DNA from 2 places in the Pseudomonas sp. E315 genome. Region 1 is predicted to be linked to the other one. Evidence: predicted binding sites of a transcription regulator. Region 1 holds the regulator's gene; the other holds the start of a gene.

Evidence for each region. The regulator FliA, encoded in region 1, starts transcription of late flagellar genes. The targets are predictions, from matches to a motif close to CTAAAGTTTNNNNNNNNNNNGCCGNTAA.
Region 2: the regulator FliA is predicted to act here: its motif matches at 5,689-5,716, upstream of motA (flagellar motor stator protein MotA).

Annotation. Positions count from the first base shown of each region.
Region 1 covers NZ_JBUZPJ010000001.1:89,618-98,958, forward strand. Annotated here, with positions in the region: gene flhA (flagellar biosynthesis protein FlhA) at 1-1,989, shown strand, start outside; gene flhF (flagellar biosynthesis protein FlhF) at 2,000-3,313, shown strand; gene fleN (flagellar synthesis regulator FleN) at 3,433-4,266, shown strand; gene fliA (RNA polymerase sigma factor FliA) at 4,263-5,003, shown strand; gene ACZRJQ_RS00470 (chemotaxis response regulator CheY) at 5,207-5,578, shown strand; gene ACZRJQ_RS00475 (protein phosphatase CheZ) at 5,600-6,388, shown strand; gene ACZRJQ_RS00480 (chemotaxis protein CheA) at 6,454-8,658, shown strand; gene ACZRJQ_RS00485 (protein-glutamate methylesterase/protein-glutamine glutaminase) at 8,708-9,341, shown strand, end outside.
Region 2 covers NZ_JBUZPJ010000006.1:40,755-50,095, reverse strand. Annotated here, with positions in the region: gene ACZRJQ_RS10755 (AhpA/YtjB family protein) at 1-902, opposite strand, end outside; gene serB (phosphoserine phosphatase SerB) at 1,035-2,249, shown strand; gene asd (archaetidylserine decarboxylase) at 2,331-3,197, opposite strand; gene ACZRJQ_RS10740 (rhodanese-like domain-containing protein) at 3,207-4,034, opposite strand; gene ACZRJQ_RS10735 (HDOD domain-containing protein) at 4,079-5,617, opposite strand; gene motA (flagellar motor stator protein MotA) at 5,786-6,637, shown strand; gene motB (flagellar motor protein MotB) at 6,641-7,633, shown strand; gene rsgA (small ribosomal subunit biogenesis GTPase RsgA) at 7,678-8,709, opposite strand; gene orn (oligoribonuclease) at 8,816-9,341, shown strand, end outside.

The DNA of each region.
Region 1 (9,341 bases):
TTCACGTTTAACATTGCGCTGTCGATTGTGGTGTTGCTGGTGTGCGTCTATGCCCTGCGCCCACTGGATTTCGCGGTATTCCCGACCATTTTGCTGGTCGCAACCTTGATGCGTCTGGCGCTAAACGTGGCTTCGACCCGGGTGGTGATGCTTCACGGGCAAGAAGGGCACGCCGCCGCCGGTAAGGTGATTCAGGCCTTCGGTGAGGTCGTGATCGGCGGCAACTACGTGGTCGGTATCGTTGTGTTCGCGATTTTGATGATCATCAACTTCGTGGTGGTCACCAAGGGCGCGGGGCGTATTTCTGAGGTGAGCGCGCGTTTCACCCTCGATGCCATGCCAGGTAAGCAAATGGCAATCGACGCCGATTTGAACGCCGGTTTGATCGATCAGAACCAAGCCAAGGCCCGTCGTCAGGACGTCGCCCAAGAGGCTGAGTTTTACGGGTCGATGGACGGTGCCAGCAAGTTTGTGCGCGGTGACGCCATTGCTGGTCTGTTGATTCTGTTTATCAACCTGATTGGCGGCATGGCGGTCGGTATTTTCCAGCATGGGATGACGTTCAGTGAGGCGGGTAAGGTTTACGCGCTGCTGACGATTGGTGACGGTTTGGTGGCGCAATTGCCTTCTCTGTTGCTGTCCACTGCGGCGGCGATCATGGTGACCCGTGCTTCGGGCTCCGAAGACATGGGCAAGCAGATCAATCGCCAGATGTTCGCATCGCCTAAAGCCTTGGCAGTGTCGGCTGCCATCATGGCGGTGATGGGGATTGTGCCCGGCATGCCGCACTTTTCTTTCCTCAGTTTGGCCGCAGTTGCAGGTGGCATCGCGTACCTGATGTGGAAAAAGCAAAGCGTGGTCAAGGTGCAGGCGCTGCAAGAGGTGCAACGCCAGCAAGAAATGCTGCCTTCGCCCGCTCGTGCTCAAGAAACCAAAGAGCTGGGTTGGGATGACGTCACGCCTATCGACATGATCGGTCTGGAAGTGGGTTATCGCTTGATCCCGCTGGTGGATCGTAATCAAGGCGGTCAGCTATTGGCGCGGATCAAGGGCGTACGCAAAAAGCTGTCCCAGGACTTGGGCTTTTTGATGCCGACGGTTCACATTCGCGACAACCTCGATTTGGCCCCTAGCGCTTATCGCCTGACCCTGATGGGGGTGATTTTGGCTGAAGCAGAGATTTACCCCGACCGCGAGCTGGCGATTAACCCCGGTCAGGTATTCGGCACGTTGAACGGAATTACGGCCAAAGACCCGGCCTTTGGTCTGGAAGCAGTGTGGATTGAAGTCAGTCAGCGCAGTCAGGCGCAATCCTTGGGCTATACCGTGGTGGATGCCAGCACTGTGGTAGCCACTCACTTGAACCAGATTTTGTACAAACACTCCCATGAGCTGATTGGTCATGAAGAAGTGCAGCAATTGATGCAATTGCTGGCCAAGGCTTCGCCCAAGTTGGCTGAAGAGTTGGTGCCGGGTGTGTTGACGTTGTCGCAACTGCTGAAAGTGTTGCAAGCGTTGTTGGCCGAGCAGGTGCCAGTACGCGACATTCGTAGTATTGCCGAAGCCGTCGCCAACAATGCTCACAAGAGTCAAGATACTGCCGCTTTGGTTGCCGCGGTGCGGGTCGGGCTCTCGCGTGCAATCGTGCAAAGCATTGTAGGCGTTGAGTCTGAGCTGCCAGTTATCACGCTGGAGCCAAGGTTGGAACAGATTTTGCTCAATAGTCTGCAGAAGGCAGGACAAGGTCAGGAAGAGGGCGTTCTGCTGGAGCCGAGCATGGCTGAAAAGCTACAACGTTCGCTGATCGACGCGGCCCAACGTCAAGAAATGCAAGGCAATCCGGTGATCTTGTTGGTAGCCGGCCCGGTACGCGCGATGCTTTCGCGGTTTGGACGCTTGGCGGTGCCAAACCTGCATGTGCTGGCGTACCAGGAAATACCTGATAACAAACAAGTCACCATCGTTGCGACAGTAGGCCCTAACGGCTGAGGTTTGGTTTATGCAAGTGAAGCGTTTTTTTGCCGCCGATATGCGTCAGGCCATGAAACTGGTTCGTGATGAGCTGGGGGCTGATGCCGCCATTATTGGTAACCGCCGCATTGCAGGCGGTGTTGAATTGACGGCTGCGCTGGACTACAAACTGTCCGCGCTGGCCCCGCGTGTGCCAAACATTGAACTTGAAGAAGAGCTGCGCAAGACCCAATCGCGCATTGTTTCGGCTCAGGCCGAGCTGAGCCTGCGCGGTGAAGGCGATGCTGAAGTCAGTCGCCAGCTGTTTGCCGGCTTGCCGCTGACCGCCGCCGAGCCGTTGATTGAGCCAACCTTTGAAGAACCGCCGCGCCCAGCGCCCAGCGTTGCACCGTCGATGGATCAGCGCGCTTTTGACACCATGCGCTTTGAGCTCAATGGCTTGCGTGAGTTGCTAGAGGTTCAGTTGGGGTCGCTGGCCTGGAATCAGCTACAAGGCAGCAAGCCTGCACAAGCTAACTTGTGGCGCCGCTTGCAGCGCATTGGGTTGTCGGGGCCGCTGTCTCGTGACTTGCTTGAGCAAGTCGCCGAAATTGAAGAGCCGCGTCAAGCCTGGCGCATGTTGTTGGCGCATTTGGCGCGAATGATTGCCACCCCGGAACTTGAACCGCTGGAAGAGGGCGGCGTCATTGCGATGGTCGGCCCGGCGGGTATGGGCAAGACCACCACGCTGGCCAAGCTGGCCGCGCGTTACGTGCTCAAATACGGCGCGCAGAATATCGCCTTGGTGAGCATGGACAGCTATCGGATTGGCGCGCAGGAGCAGCTCAAAACGTTGGGCCGCATCTTGAATGTGCCGGTGACTCACGTCGCGCCGGGTCAGTCTTTGGGCCAAACCCTTGAGCCGTTGGTGCGCAAGCGTGTGGTGCTGGTTGACACGGCGGGCTTGCAAGCCAGCGACCCGGCGTTGCGTCTGCAACTCGAAAGCCTTGCCGGGCGCGGTATTAAAGCCAAGAACTATTTGGTATTGGCCACCACCAGCCAAAAGCAGGTGTTAACGGCTGCATATCACAGCTACAAACGGTGTGGGTTGGCCGGTTGCATTCTGACAAAACTGGATGAAACCGCCAGCCTGGGTGAAGTGCTGAGTTTGGCGATCAGTCATGAGCTGCCGGTGGCCTACCTGACCGACGGCCCGCGTATCCCGGATGATCTTCACTTGCCGCGTCGTCACCAATTGGTGAGCCGTGCGGTCAGTGTGCAAATGCAGGAAGAGCCAAGCGAAGAAGCTATGGCCGATATGTTTGCTGATATTTATCACAGCCCCTCCAAACGAGTCGGCTGAGCGAGTAATGATTACGTTGCAATGTACCTACATTGATGGCCTGCAAGGTTTTGTTCCAGTGCGGAACGCGCAGCCAACCTCTGTAGCCGCGTCTAAGTAAGACAAGGTAAAGAAAGATCATGGGCAGCATGCATCCCGTACAGGTGATCGCAGTGACCGGCGGCAAGGGTGGCGTCGGTAAAACTAACGTTTCAGTCAACTTGTCGCTGGCTCTTGCCGAGCTGGGCAGACGAGTCATGTTGCTGGACGCTGACCTTGGGTTGGCTAACGTCGACGTCTTGCTGGGACTGACCCCAAAATTTACCCTGGCCGACGTGGTTGAGGGCCGTTGCGAGCTGCGCGATGTGTTGCTGCAAGGCCCCGGCGGTATTCGTATCGTGCCGGCGGCTTCGGGCACTCAGAGCATGGTGCACCTGAGTTCGGCGCAGCACGCCGGTCTGGTTCAGGCCTTTAGTGACATCGGCGACAACCTGGACGTGCTGGTGATTGACACCGCTGCCGGGATTGGTGATTCAGTGGTGAGTTTTGTGCGCGCCGCCCAAGAAGTGTTGCTGGTGGTGTGTGACGAACCGACCTCCATTACCGATGCTTATGCGCTGATCAAACTGCTCAACCGTGACTACGGCATGAACCGCTTCCGTGTGTTGGCAAACATGGCGCAAAGCCCGCAGGAAGGCCGCAACCTGTTTGCCAAGCTGACCAAGGTGACGGACCGCTTTTTGGATGTGGCCCTGCAATATGTCGGTGCAGTGCCTTACGACGAATGTGTACGCAAAGCCGTTCAAAAACAGCGCGCTGTTTACGAAGCCTTCCCTCGCTCCAAATGCGCGCTGGCCTTCAAGGCAATTGCCCAAAAAGTTGACACTTGGCCTTTGCCTGCCAACCCACGCGGGCACTTGGAGTTCTTTGTTGAGCGACTGGTGCAGCAAACGAGTGCGGGACCGGTCTTATGACAGCCAGTGGCTATCGCATGTACAGCAAGTCGTCGCGTGACAGCCAATATGAGCTGATCGAACGTTACGCCCCTTTGGTCAAGCGTATTGCCTACCACTTGTTGGCGCGTTTGCCAGCCAGCGTGCAAGTCGAAGACTTGATCCAGGCGGGCATGATCGGCCTGCTTGAAGTGTCCACCAAGTACGACGCAACCAAAGGCGCGAGTTTCGAGACGTACGCGGGTATTCGTATCCGTGGCGCGATGCTTGATGAAGTGCGAAAGGGCGACTGGGCCCCACGCTCGGTACACCGCAATACCCGCATGGTCAGTGATGCAATCAGGGCAATTGAAGCAAAAACCGGTTGTGACGCTAAAGATCACGAGGTTGCGGCCGAACTCCAGTTAAGCCTTGATGATTATTACGCGATTTTGAATGACACCCTGGGCAGCCGCCTGTTCAGTTTCGACGACCTGTTACAGGACGGCGAGCATGAAGGGCTGCACGAGGACGGCGCCAGCGCTCACCTTGAGCCTTCGCGAGACCTGGAAGACGAGCGCTTTCAGGCCGCATTGGCTGAGGCGATCGCCAATTTGCCGGAGCGTGAGCGACTGGTATTGGCGCTGTACTACGACGAAGAGCTGAACCTCAAAGAAATCGGTGAGGTTCTGGGTGTCAGCGAATCGCGAGTCAGCCAGTTGCATAGCCAATGTGCGGCGCGTTTGCGCGGGCGTTTGGCGGAATGGCGAGCACGCTGATACCGGTAGGTTTTGAATTTATGTAGGAGCGAGCGTGCTCGCGATGAAAGTCGATGCGTGTTGATTGATACGCCGTGTCGCCTGCATCGCGAGCACGCTCGCTCCTACGGGTTTTAACGTGGCATGTATACCGAATTGATTGAATGGCGCGCCCAGGTGCTGAGCGCGTTTAAGACTGCTTGGAGGTCGAATTGGACAAGAACATGAAAATCCTCATCGTTGATGATTTCTCAACGATGCGGCGGATCATTAAAAACCTGCTGCGTGACCTTGGGTTCACCAACACGGTGGAAGCAGATGACGGCACAACAGCGTTGCCGATCCTCAATCAGGGGCATATCGACTTTCTGGTGACTGACTGGAACATGCCGGGCATGACCGGTATTGACCTGCTGCGCCACGTGCGTGCCGACGAAAAACTCAAGCACTTGCCCGTGCTGATGGTGACGGCTGAAGCCAAGCGCGAGCAGATCATCGAAGCGGCTCAAGCCGGGGTTAACGGTTATGTCGTCAAACCGTTTACTGCCTTGGCACTCAAAGAAAAGATCGAAAAGATCTTTGAGCGCATCGGCTGATCGATTCGTCACGGGGGTGCTATGGAGCATAAAGAATCAAACCAGGGAGACTTTGAGTCGACCCTGAAGAAACATGCTCACGAATTGGTCGAAAGCCTTGAAAAAGGCCAGTTCGGCGATGCAGTGCAACTGATTCACGAACTGAACCAAACCCGCGATCGCGGTTTGTATCGGGAAGTGGGCAAATTGACGCGTGAGTTGCACAGCGCAATCGTCAATTTCCATATCGATCCGAGCACGCCGCAAGCCGAAGAAGTGTCCCAGATCACGGATGCGACCGAACGTTTGTCTTATGTTGTGCGCCTTACGGAAGCGGCCGCTAACAGGACGATGGATTTGGTGGAAAGCAGCACGCCCATCGTCAACAGTTTGGGGGCCGAGGCTAAAGCATTGAGTGCTGATTGGGGGCGTTTTATGCGCCGCGAAATCAGTGCTGAAGAGTTTCGCGAGTTAGCGAGGCGTGTTGACGGTTTTCTGACACGTAGCGAAGAAGAAAGCCACATTGTGGCCAGTAATCTGAACGACATCCTGTTGGCTCAGGATTACCAGGACCTTACCGGCCAAGTCATCAAACGCGTGACGCAGTTGGTGACCGAAGTCGAAGGTAACTTGCTTAAACTCGTGCTCATGGCCAGCCAGGTCGACCGCTTTGCGGGGATCGAACATGACCGTGATGCACTGCTCGCTGAAAATAATCCGCAAAAAAACCTGACTCAGGGTGAAGGTCCGCAGATTCATGCCGATAAGCGTGATGACGTCGTGTCCGGTCAGGACGATGTAGACGATTTGCTATCCAGTTTAGGTTTCTAGGTTTCGAGTAGGCGTGCGGGCAGTGTTGCCCGACGCTCAAAGACCTTATTTCAAGGAGCACCTACATGAGCTTCGGCGCCGATGAAGAAATCCTTCAGGATTTCCTGGTTGAAGCCGGCGAGATTCTAGAGCAACTGTCCGAACAACTGGTCGAGCTTGAAAGCCGCCCAGATGACGCTGACTTGCTCAATGCAATTTTTCGCGGTTTTCACACTGTAAAAGGGGGCGCCGGCTTCCTCCAGCTCAATGAGTTGGTGGAGTGCTGTCACATCGCCGAGAACGTGTTCGACATCCTGCGCAAGGGTGAACGACGGGTCGACTCCGAGCTGATGGACGTGGTCCTTGAAGCCCTGGACGCTGTAAACGGTATGTTCAGCGAAGTGCGTGAGCGCAGCCCAATCACGGCCGCGACGCCTGAATTGTTGGCAGCGCTGGCACGCTTGGCCGAGCCTGCGTCTGCTCAGCCGGTTGAAGTGGCACAACCAACGCCTGAACCAGTTGCTCAGGCGCCTGTTGCCAGTGAAGGCGGTGATATCACCGATAACGAATTTGAACTGCTGCTGGACTCGCTCAATGCGGTCAAAGCAGCCGCGGCCGCACCTGTTCAGCCCGCAGCCGTCGCGGCGACGGGTAGCGACGAAATAACCGATGCCGAGTTTGAGTCGTTGCTCGACCAATTGCACGGCAAAGGCCAGTTTGCACCTGATGCTGTGGCTTCAGCGGCCCCCGTCAGTGAAGCTGCCCCGGCCGCTGCGGCCAGCAATGACATTACAGACGACGAATTCGAAGCCTTGCTTGATCAGTTGCACGGCAAGGGCTCGTTCAGCGCTGATGCGCTGGACACCTCTGCGCCAGAAGCTTCGACCCCACCCGCAGCTGGCAAGGGCGAGCTGATCAGCGACCATGAATTCGAATCGCTGCTTGATGAGCTGCATGGCAAAGGCAAGTTTTCTGCCGAAAGCCCGGTGGTTGCGGCAACTGCCGCTGCAGCCCCGGCAGCTGTAGCAACTCCGGTAGCGAAAAAGGCTGAAGCTGCAGCCCCGCGTCCGGCCCCGGCCCGCGCACCGGCTGCACACCCTGACAAACCGGTCGCCTCCGAAGCCGAAACCACTGTGCGGGTTGACACTGCGCGCCTCGACGAAATCATGAACATGGTGGGCGAGTTGGTGTTGGTGCGTAACCGTTTGGTGCGTCTGGGGCTTAACAGCAGCGACGAGGCCATGTCCAAGGCGGTGTCCAACCTTGACGTGGTGACCGCAGATCTGCAAACCGCGGTGATGAAAACCCGCATGCAGCCGATCAAGAAAGTCTTTGGTCGCTTCCCGCGTTTGGTTCGCGACTTGGCGCGTCAACTGAAAAAAGAAATCAACCTGGAACTGGTAGGCGAAGAAACAGACCTGGACAAAAACCTGGTCGAGGCTTTGGCCGATCCGCTGGTCCACTTGGTGCGTAACGCGGTCGACCACGGGTGCGAAACCCCGGAAGAGCGTGAAGCCGCCGGTAAGTCCCGTTGCGGCCGCGTCATTCTGTCCGCTGAGCAAGAAGGCGACCATATCCTGCTGTCGATCTCTGACGACGGCAAGGGCATGGATGCGAATGTGCTGCGTGGCATCGCGGTCAAAAAAGGCTTGATGGACAAGGACGCTGCTGACCGCTTGAGCGAGTCCGACTGCTACAACCTGATTTTTGCGCCGGGCTTCTCGACTAAAACCGAGATTTCTGACGTGTCGGGTCGTGGTGTGGGCATGGACGTGGTGAAAACCAAAATCGCCCAGCTCAATGGCTCGCTCAATATTTACTCGACCTTGGGCCAAGGCTCGAAGATCGTGATCAAGGTGCCGCTGACACTGGCGATCATGCCGACGCTGATGGTGATGCTGGGCAATCAGGCGTTTGCGTTCCCACTGGTCAACGTAAACGAAATCTTCCACCTCGACCTGTCGCGCACCAACGTGGTGGACGGTCAGGAAGTGGTGATCGTGCGCGATAAAGCGCTGCCTTTGTTCTACCTCAAGCGCTGGTTGGTGGCGTCTGCCGCCCATGAAGAACAGCGTGAAGGGCATGTGGTGATTCTTTCGGTGGGCACTCAGCGCATCGGCTTTGTGGTCGATCAGTTGGTTGGTCAAGAAGAAGTGGTCATCAAACCGTTGGGCAAAATGCTTCAGGGCACGCCGGGCATGTCGGGAGCCACCATTACAGGTGATGGCCGTATTGCCTTGATTTTGGATGTTCCGAGCATGCTCAAGCGCTACGCCGCACGGCGTATTTGATTCTGGTGGAGCGGGGCGGTTGCGCCTCGCGCTGCCTAACGGAGTGTTTATGGTAGTCAAGGTTTTGGTGGTGGACGATTCGGGCTTTTTCCGCCGCCGTCTCACGGAAATTCTATCGTCTGATCCGACGATTCAAGTGATCGGCACCGCTACCAACGGCAAGGAGGCCATTGATCAGGCGCTGGCGCTCAAGCCAGACGTGATCACTATGGACTACGAGATGCCAATGATGGATGGCATCACGGCAGTGCGGCACATCATGCAGCGCAGCCCGACCCCCGTGCTGATGTTCTCCTCGCTCACACACGAAGGTGCTCGCGTTACGCTGGATGCACTGGACGCTGGGGCTGTGGATTTTCTGCCGAAAAACTTCGAAGACATCTCGCGTAACCCCGAGAAGGTCAAGCAATTACTGTGCGAAAAAGTACACAGCATTTCGCGCAGCAATCGGCGTGTTTCCAGCTACAGCGCGCCACAGCCGCCAGCAGCGCCGCAGCCTGTGGCAGCGCCTGTTACGAACAGTTTTGCCACGCCAACGCCGCCTGCTCCTCGCACCACGCCAATTGCCAGCCGTAGCGCACCCGTTGCTGCAGCCACGTCGCCTGCGCCAAAGCGCAAGGCCTACAAGTTGGTGGCCATTGGTACTTCAACCGGCGGGCCTGTGGCCCTGCAACGTGTGCTGA
Region 2 (9,341 bases), on a different contig from region 1:
CTGTCACGCAGGTCAGCGAACGGGTCTTCTTCGTCGGTTTCGTCTTCTTCGGTGCTGATTAACTGGCGCGGTGCCGCTTTAGGGGCGGGCATGGCCGGTTTTTCGTCGAAAGTAGGGTCGCGCAGGCTGCGCACTTCGAAGGTTGGCTCGTTGTCTTCGGCCTCTTCTTCGTCGTAATCCGCCTCTGGCTCTGGCTCCGGTTCTGGCGCCGCAGGTGCGAGACGGGTGTGCAGTTGACGTGCCAAATCGCCGATTTCGTCTTGGCGATTAACCGCAGGTGTGTACGGGTCTGGTTCGCGCAACCACACGCGCAGTTGCAGCAAAGGCGTCGTAATGTGCCGGCCCAAACGCAGGCTCAAGGCCAGCGCCAGTGCAAGCAAAATGGCGCTCAGGATGCCCATGCTTTGCAGGCTGATGGTCATCGGCTGTTCGAACTGGTTCATGTCCAGGCTGATACGCAGGTGCCCGGCCGTTACATCCTGAAAGGTGATCTTGGTTTGATAAACGCCTTCGGCTTCGCCCAGCAAGCCGGTTTTGGGGCGCTGACCGGCTTCGGCGAGGATGCGGTTATCGACGCTATAAATAGCGGCGTGGGCCACCAGCGGGTTTTTAGTCAGGTTGTTGAGCAGCACGTTGAGGCTGAGGATGTCGTTGGACACCAGCAGTTCAGTTGCCGAGGTGGCGGTTTGCGTGGTCAGGCTCTGCCCCAGCGCATCGGCTTGCTCGTGCATGGCTTGCTTGAATTGCAGGCCCATGACCACCGCGTAAATGACCAACGCCAAGGCGACCAAAATCACGTTGTGGCTGGCAATACGCAGAGCAAGCGGAATGCGACGATCGCGCAGGGCCCGGAAGATCAGCAGAAAGAAGTTATCGGTTTTGACAGGCAATGGCCGGTTCACTGAGCGCGGCTCTTAGTCCGTTAAGTTGGAGCGCAGTATAGCGAGCAGCCCTGAGGCGGCAAAGCCTTGGCGATGCCCGATGGTCACTGAAAGTGGGTAGAATGCGTTTTTTTTAGTGAATGGGGGTGTGCCTTGCGCGAAATCGTCCTGATAAACATCACGGGTGAGGACCGTCCGGGTCTCACTGCAGCCATTACCGGCGTACTGGCCAGCAATGGTGTGAACATTCTCGACATTGGTCAGGCCGTCATCCACGGTGTTTTGTCGTTAGGTTTTTTGGTTGAAATTGCGCAAGCCGAGCAGGTAGCGTCGGTGCTTCAAGGCATCCAGCCTCTGATTGCCAAAGAGGGCCTGCAACTGCGTTTTGACCCTATTACTGAAGACCGCTACAAGCATTGGGTGAATGAGCAAAGCCAGAAGCGTCATGTGGTGACACTGATGAGTCGCCGAGTGACAGCCCATGAATTGCAGCGCGTGACGTCAGTGATCAGTCAGCACGGTCTGAACATTGAGCAGACCGATCGCTTGTCAGGGCGCGTACCGCTGGACGCCCCGACTCATCTGAGCAAAAGCTGCATTGAGTTGCGTGTGTGTGGCGAGCCGACTGACATTGCCAGTTTGCGCACAGCGTTCTTCAATTTGGCTCAAGAGCTGAACGTGGATATCGCGCTACAAGAAGACACCCTGTTCCGTCGTCATCGCCGCTTGGCGGTGTTCGACATGGACTCGACCCTGATCGAAGCCGAAGTGATCGACGAGTTGGCCAAGGCAGCGGGTGTGGGTGACAAGGTGTCCGAAATCACCGAGCGCGCAATGGCTGGCGAGCTGGACTTTAAGGCCAGCTTCAAAGAGCGTCTGGCGTTGCTTAAAGGTCTGGACGTAGGGGTGTTGGACGCCATTGGTGCATCGTTGCGTTTGACCGAAGGCGCAGAAGTGCTGTTCGCTGAGCTTAAGCGGCTGGGCTACAAAACTGCGATCTTGTCTGGCGGCTTTACCTACTTTGCCAAACAGTTGCAGGCCAAGCTGGGCATTGATTACGTGTTTGCTAATGAGCTGGCAGTGGTCGACGGCAAGGTCACAGGCGTAGCGGTCGAGCCGATTGTTGACGCTCAGCGCAAGGCAGATTTGCTGCGCGAGCTGGCACAAAAGGAAGGCCTGAGCCTGGAGCAGACCATTGCGGTCGGTGATGGCGCCAATGACTTGCCAATGCTTGCCATTGCCGGGTTGGGTGTCGCGTTTCGTGCAAAGCCGCTGGTGAAAAAATCGGCCAAGCATGCGATTTCAACATTGGGGCTTGATGGTGTGTTGTACCTGTTGGGTCAGCGCGACCGCAACAGCCAGGGCTAATCCCTGACCTGTAAGCGCTGGCGAAAGCTGCGATCTGTTGGATGATCGAAGCCTTCGCCAACGCCTACGGGGCGGCGGGTGTTACGCCGCGTTAACCGGGGCACCCATGCTTTGTCCCATCATGACCGGCGTTCCCGCCGTCATGTTCTCGGCCCATTTCACCTGCTCAGGGCCAAACAGCACGATCGCAGTAGAACCCAACTTGAAGCGACCCAGTTCGGCCCCTTTTTCCAAGTGGATGGGCGCACGGGCGGCTTCGTCGTAACGGAAGGTTTTCAGCTCGCGCTTAGGCGGCGTCACCAAACCTGCAAACACGGTTTCAATCGACGCGACGATCATCGCCCCAACCAGCACGACAGCCATTGGGCCACGCTCGGTATCAAAAATGCACACCGCACGTTCGTTGCGAGCAAACAGCTCGGGCACGTTTTCGGCTGTGGTTTGGTTGACCGAGAAGAGTCGGCCCGGCACGTAAATCATTTCGCGCAGGGTGCCCGCCAATGGCATGTGAACGCGGTGGTAGTCCTTGGGCGACAGGTAAATGGTGGCAAAGTCGCCGCCCATAAACGGTGCTGCCACGGCCGGATCGCCGCCCACCAGCTCCAGCACGCTGTAGCTATGGCCTTTGGCCTGAAACACGCGGCCATGCTCAATGGGGCCAAGTTGGCTGACGGCGCCATCGGCCGGGCTCAATACTGCGCCGGGGGTTTGGTCCAGCGGGCGTGCGCCGTCTTTCAAGGCGCGGGTGAAGAAGGCGTTGAAGTGCTCGTACGCGGTGACGTCTTCAATCAGGGCCTGAGACATGTCCACTTGATAACGCTTGGCGAACCAGGTGGTGAACGCATTTTTGAACCAGCGCACGCGGCATTCGGCTACGCAGCCGGCCAGACGGGACAACAGGTGATGCGGTAACAGGTACTGACTCAGGAGGAACAAACGCTTTTTCATTACAAGTCCTTAATTTTTTACAGGCAGTTCTACAGGCGTATCGGGGTGGTTGCCCCATTCGCCCCAAGAACCGGCATAGCCTTTAACGCGAGGATAACCGAGCGATTTGGCGACCAGATACGTAAAGCCAGAGCGGTGGTGAGTCTGGCAGTGGGTAATGACTTCTTTGTCTTTGCTGATGCCCAGATCGTTGAGGATCTGGGCCATGTCGGTGCGAATACGCAGGCTGCGGGCTTTGTCCATGCCTGAGGTCCATTCGAAATGTTTGGCGCCGGGGATGTGTCCACCCTTGGCTGCCAGCACTTTTTCGCCGGTGTATTCAGCTGCGCTGCGTGCGTCCCAAATCGCGAGATCGGCGGCACCCAAACGACTTTGCAGGTATTCACGGGTTGCGGTGGGCTCGTCATGCAAGGTCAGGGCAACGTGCTTGGCAACAGCCGGTGGCACGTCTTGAGTCAGCTCATAACCTTCGGCGATCCACGCGTGAATGCCGCCGTCCAGATAGTGATAGTTTTTGTGCCCGATCACATCCAGCAGCCAGATAAAGCGCCCGGCCCAGCCGCCGCCTTCATCGTCATACACCACGTAGATTGCATTGGGGTTGTGCCCCAATTCGCCAAACAGCGTTTGAAGCGACGCTTGAGTCGGCAACAGGCCGGGCGCTGGAGGCTGGCCCAGTTGCGTGCGCTTGGGGTCGATGAAACGAGCCCCTGCTATATGCCCCGCCTCATAGCGAGCGGCACTGCTCAGGTCGACCAAAATCAAGTGTGGAGCATCAAGCCGAGCGAGCAGGTCGCGAGGCTCAATGACTAACGGCAAGCCAGAGAAGTCAGGCATGTGAGGTCTCCAGAGCGAAAAAGGGGCAAATTGTAACGTAACCGCTAGCGCCCGCGCGTAGTAAAGCTGTTCAGAGCTTTTTCAATGCATTGCGCTGTTTTACCAAACGCCTGCACGGTGATCTCTGAAAGCGGGCCGCCACCTTGGTCTGCCAGCACCAGCATCACAACGCGGCCGTTATTGCTCAGTGACCGTAGCAGCAAATGCTCGCCGGGGAACAGGTTGCGCAGGTTGTTGGGCAAGGCTGCAGAAATCTGTGCGTTGTTTTCGGGGGTGAGGCGAATTTGCGCGGGCTGCGTCAGTAAGCGCCGCAGGCCGGGGCTTTGGGTGACGTCCAGGTTGAGGTCGAAAGCCGCTTTGGGCAAGCCGGCCACTTGGTGGGCGCGTAGGGTGGTGGACGTTTTATCGGCCATCAACAAAATGACCCGGCGCATGCCACACGCCACCAGTGCGTCACGGGCGCAGGTGGTCAGGTGCATCGAGTTGGTAAATGCACTCGGCTCGGCGAGTAACTCCCCGCAGTGTTTGCGCCATACCACCAGCGCTTCTGCGGAGGGCGGTGGGGCTGGCAGCAGGCCGCGATGCACGCGGCGCATGTCCCAAGGCCAGACAAGTGCCTCGGCCGGGTGCCACAAATCGGGCATTGCGTGATAACGCCCGCTGCTGGCGGCGTTTTGGTGAACCTGTTGCTGTAAGTCATCCAGCGGTATTTGCAGGTACAGGCTGGTCAGGTATTGCCAGCGCAGGTTGTGCGGCGTATCCCACGCTTGCTGCGCCGATAACGCCAGGCCGTTTGCCAACAACACTGTATTGGCTGGCTGGTTGAGCCAGCGCCGCAGCGACGGATCAGCGTCCAGACGTTGTTGCTGGCGCAGGCGATGATGATTGTCGCGGGCGATGTGCAGCACTTTGACCAGCGTGCGCTGCTCATCGGTGATGACTGCGTAACCTTGCAGCACCCACGCAGGCAGGCGCCACAACTCAGCCAGTGAACGGCAGATCTCAAACAAGCGCACACCGAACAGTTTTTGCTCAACCTTGCTCGCGCATTCGCCCTTGTGAATCACCCGCAGCTCCCATTCTTCGAGCTGTTCGGGATGAGTCAGAGCCATCGCCCACAATGGCGACAGAAACAGCAAGCTGCCCCAATAAATTTCTTGCCACAGACGCGCTAAACGATTGGCGAATAACCCGCTGGCTTGTTGCGCAGCATGCTGGCTAATCAGTTGAATTTGTCGAAATGCCTGTGGGATTTCTTCCGTAGGTAGCGCGGGAAGACGCTCCATCAGTTCTTGCGTACGGGTCAGACCTAGTCGGTTGATCGCCACTTCAAGGCTCTCGGCGGGTTCGCTCAGGCTGCCATGCGTGTGGTGATTAGCCTCGCGGATCAGGCTCAGCGCCAGCGCGGGGCTGTCTTGCATAAGCTCGGCAATTTCGCGCAATGAGCGGCGATTGTCGTTGATCGCCTTGCAAACCTGATCGTGACTGTCCTGCGCAATGGGCAGGCGAACAGCGTCGAGCTGTTTGACCCAGGCTTCGAGGGTAGAAGGAATGTTGGTCGCTGTGGTGGTTTCATTTGCCATGATGGGAGCGCGCTTTTAATCCGTTGTTTACACGCCCGGAATGGGCCCAACTGGCTTTTCGCCTTTACGGCCTATAGTCTGGCGCAGTTTCGCCGATAAGGAGAAGAAGAGTTTTTACTCTCCTGCGAATATGACCTTGAACCCGACTCAGTAAGTACCTTTATTCCTATGGCTAAAATTATCGGCATCATTGTCGTGTTCGCGAGTGTTCTTGGCGGATACGTACTTTCCCACGGCAAGATCGGTGCATTGATCCAACCGTTTGAGGTCTTGATTATTGGCGGGGCGGCCTTCGGTGCCTTCCTGCAGGCTAACCCCGGTTATATGACCATGCACGTGATCAAAAAATCACTTGGCATGTTCGGCTCGCGGTTTACCCACACCTTTTATCTTGAAGTGCTGGGTCTAGTTTACGAGATTCTCAACAAAAGTCGCCGCGAAGGCATGATGGCCATCGAGGGCGATATTGAAGACGCGGCCGCTAGCCCAATCTTCGCCAAATACCCCGCAGTGCTTAAAGACGAGCGCATGACTGCGTTTGTCTGCGATTACCTGCGCATCATGTCGTCGGGCAACATGGCCCCGCACGAGCTGGAAGGCTTGTTCGACATGGAGCTGTTCAGCATGAAAGAAGAGCTGGAGCACCCGTCCCACGCTGTCACCGGGATTGCCGATGGCATGCCGGGCTTCGGTATTGTGGCGGCGGTGCTGGGTATCGTTGTGACGATGGCTTCGTTGGGTGAGGGCGACCAAGCTGCGATTGGTATGCACGTTGGCGCCGCGTTGGTCGGTACGTTCTTTGGTATTTTGGCGGCCTATGGCTTCTTCGGCCCGTTGGCGACGTCACTGGCGCACGATGCCAAAGAAGAACTGAACGTCTACGAGTCAATCAAAGCATCGCTGGTGGCCTCGGCCTCGGGCATGCCGCCATCGCTGGCGGTCGAGTTTGGACGCAAAGTGCTGTATCCCAAGCACCGTCCAAGCTTTATGGAGCTGGAACAAGTGGTTCGCGGTCGCTAAGTCATGGAAAACAACCAGCCAATCATTATTAAGCGCGTCAAGCGCTTTGCAGCGGGCCACCACGGTGGCGCCTGGAAAATCGCTTTCGCTGACTTTGCTACGGCGATGATGGCGTTCTTTCTGGTGCTATGGCTGTTGTCCACGGCCACGCCAGAACAAAAAATCGCGATTGCCGGTTACTTCAAAGACCCGATCGGGTTTTCAGAAAGTGGTACGCCTTACATCATCGACTTGGGCGGCACGCCAACGATGGCGCCGGATAACACCCTGAACCCCGAGCAAAAAATGCAGCCGCAGCCGGACAAGATCACGGTCGACACTGATCAGGTCGAAGGCATGGCGGAGCAGGTCGAGAAAGAGCGTCTCGAATTGCTGTTGCAAGAGTTACAGAACAAGGTTGAAGAAAACCCGCAACTGCGCAAGTTCAAAGACCAGTTGTTGTTTGAGATCACCCCGGACGGCCTGCGGATTCAGATCATGGACGCCGAAAATCGCCCAATGTTTGATGTGGGCAGCGCGCGGCTCAAGCCCTACTTTGAAGACATCTTGCTGGCAATGGCAGACACCATCAAAGCCGTGCCTAACAAGGTCAGCATCAGTGGTCATACCGATGCCACGCCTTATGCCAGCGATACGGAATTCGGTAACTGGGAGTTGTCGGCCAACCGTGCCAATGCCGCCCGCCGTGCTTTGGTGGCTGGCAGCTACCCGCAAGATCAGGTCGCGCGAATTGTGGGGTATGCCTCATCTGTGTTGTTTGACAAGGTTGACCCGTTGAACCCGGTCAATCGTCGAATCGACATCGTGGTGCTGACCAAAAAGGCGCAGCGTGCGATTGAAGGTGAGCAAGGTGCTGATGCGGCGAAAGCTGAAACGCCGACCACGCCGATTGACCCGATCACGTTGCCAGCCGATCAACAACCGCCTGCCATGCACGAAGAGCGGGAAAAGCTGAACCTGTTTGACGACAAGGCGCCAGCACCGATCAAGCCGTGATCAACGCTGGAGCGAGCGTGCTCGCTCCAGCAGGGGCTGCCTGTTTAGTAGCTGGACTCAGGCAAGCTGGCGATGATCGAACGATAGCTGTTCATGCGTTGTTGCTGCACGCGGCCATCTTCCAAAGCCATCAGTAACGCACAGCCCGGCTCGCGGTCGTGCTTGCAGTCACGGAAACGGCAGCGGCCGATCAAGTCGTTGAACTCGATAAAACCGGCCTCAACATCGGCCCGGCTCACGTGGCCCAAACCAAACTCGCGAATCCCCGGGGAGTCGATCAGTTCGCCGCCGCCCGGGAAGTGGAACAACCGCGCAGTGGTGGTGGTGTGCGTCCCTTGCCCCGAGATTTCCGACAGCGGCCCAACGCGCAGATTGACCTCGGGCAGCAGGCTGTTGACCAGAGACGATTTACCCACGCCCGATTGACCCACAAACACGCTGATATGGCCGTCCAGTTGCGCTTGCAACTGCTGCATGCCATCACCGTGATGGGCCGACACTTCCAGCACCGGATAGCCCAACTGGCGATAAACACCTAGCAGAGCATTGAGCGCTGGCGAGTTTTGATCGTCGATCAAGTCAGCCTTGTTGAGCAGCAGCAGCGGACGAATCCCGGCGTGCTCAGCGGCCACCAAATAACGGTCGATCAAGTTGGCGTGAGGTTCGGGCATTGGCGCGAACACAATCACGATCATGTCAACGTTAGCTGCCACAGGCTTGAGCTGGCCACGGCTGTCAGGACGGCACAGCTCAGTTTTGCGCGGCAATTGGGCGACGATAACGCCAATCCCTTGATTGCCTGCGCGCCAGACGACTGTGTCACCAGTGACCAATGCGGGCAGGTTAGCGCGCAAGTGGCAACGGAACATCTGGCCTTTCAGCTCGCCTTCCTGGGCTTCAACTTCGACCTGCACACCGAAGTGCGCGATCACCAGACCGAGCTGCTCGGGACCTAAGTCACCGCCTTCAAGCGCTTCGACGGCACTGGATTCGCGTTTGGCGGCGCGGGCAGCGCGCTCACCTTGGATCTTTTCGATGCGCCAGTTTTGGCGGCGATTGAGCTGGCGTTTGGCCATGGGTGTTCCGTGTTGATAAAACGATAAGGAGGGTAAAACGCTGGCGAGTTTAGCACGAGGGCTGCACGCCTAAGCTAAACTGCACAACTAAGCTATGGAGGCCTTTATGAACAACCCGCAGAACCTGATTTGGATCGACCTGGAAATGACTGGTCTGGACCCTGACAACGACGTCATTATTGAAATGGCCACCATCGTCACCGACAGCAACCTCAATATTTTGGCTGAAGGCCCCGTAATCGCCATTCACCACAGCGACGAAGTGCTGGCCCGTATGGATGAATGGAACACTCGCACCCACGGCGGCAGCGGCCTGACCCAGCGCGTCAAAGACAGCACCACCAGCATGGCCGAAGCAGAGGCGCAGACCATTGCGTTTCTTGAGCAATGGGTGCCAAAAGGCAAGTCGCCGATCTGCGGTAACAGCATCTGTCAGGATCGCCGCTTCCTGTACACCCACATGAAAACCCTCGAGAGCTACTTCCACTACCGCAACCTTGATGTCTCCACGCTCAAAGAACTGGTTGCCCGCTGGGCGCCCGAGGTGCGCGACAGCCTGGTGAAAAAAGGCACGCATTTGGCGCTGGATGACATTCGCGAGTCGATTGCCGAGTTGCAGCACTACCGCAAAC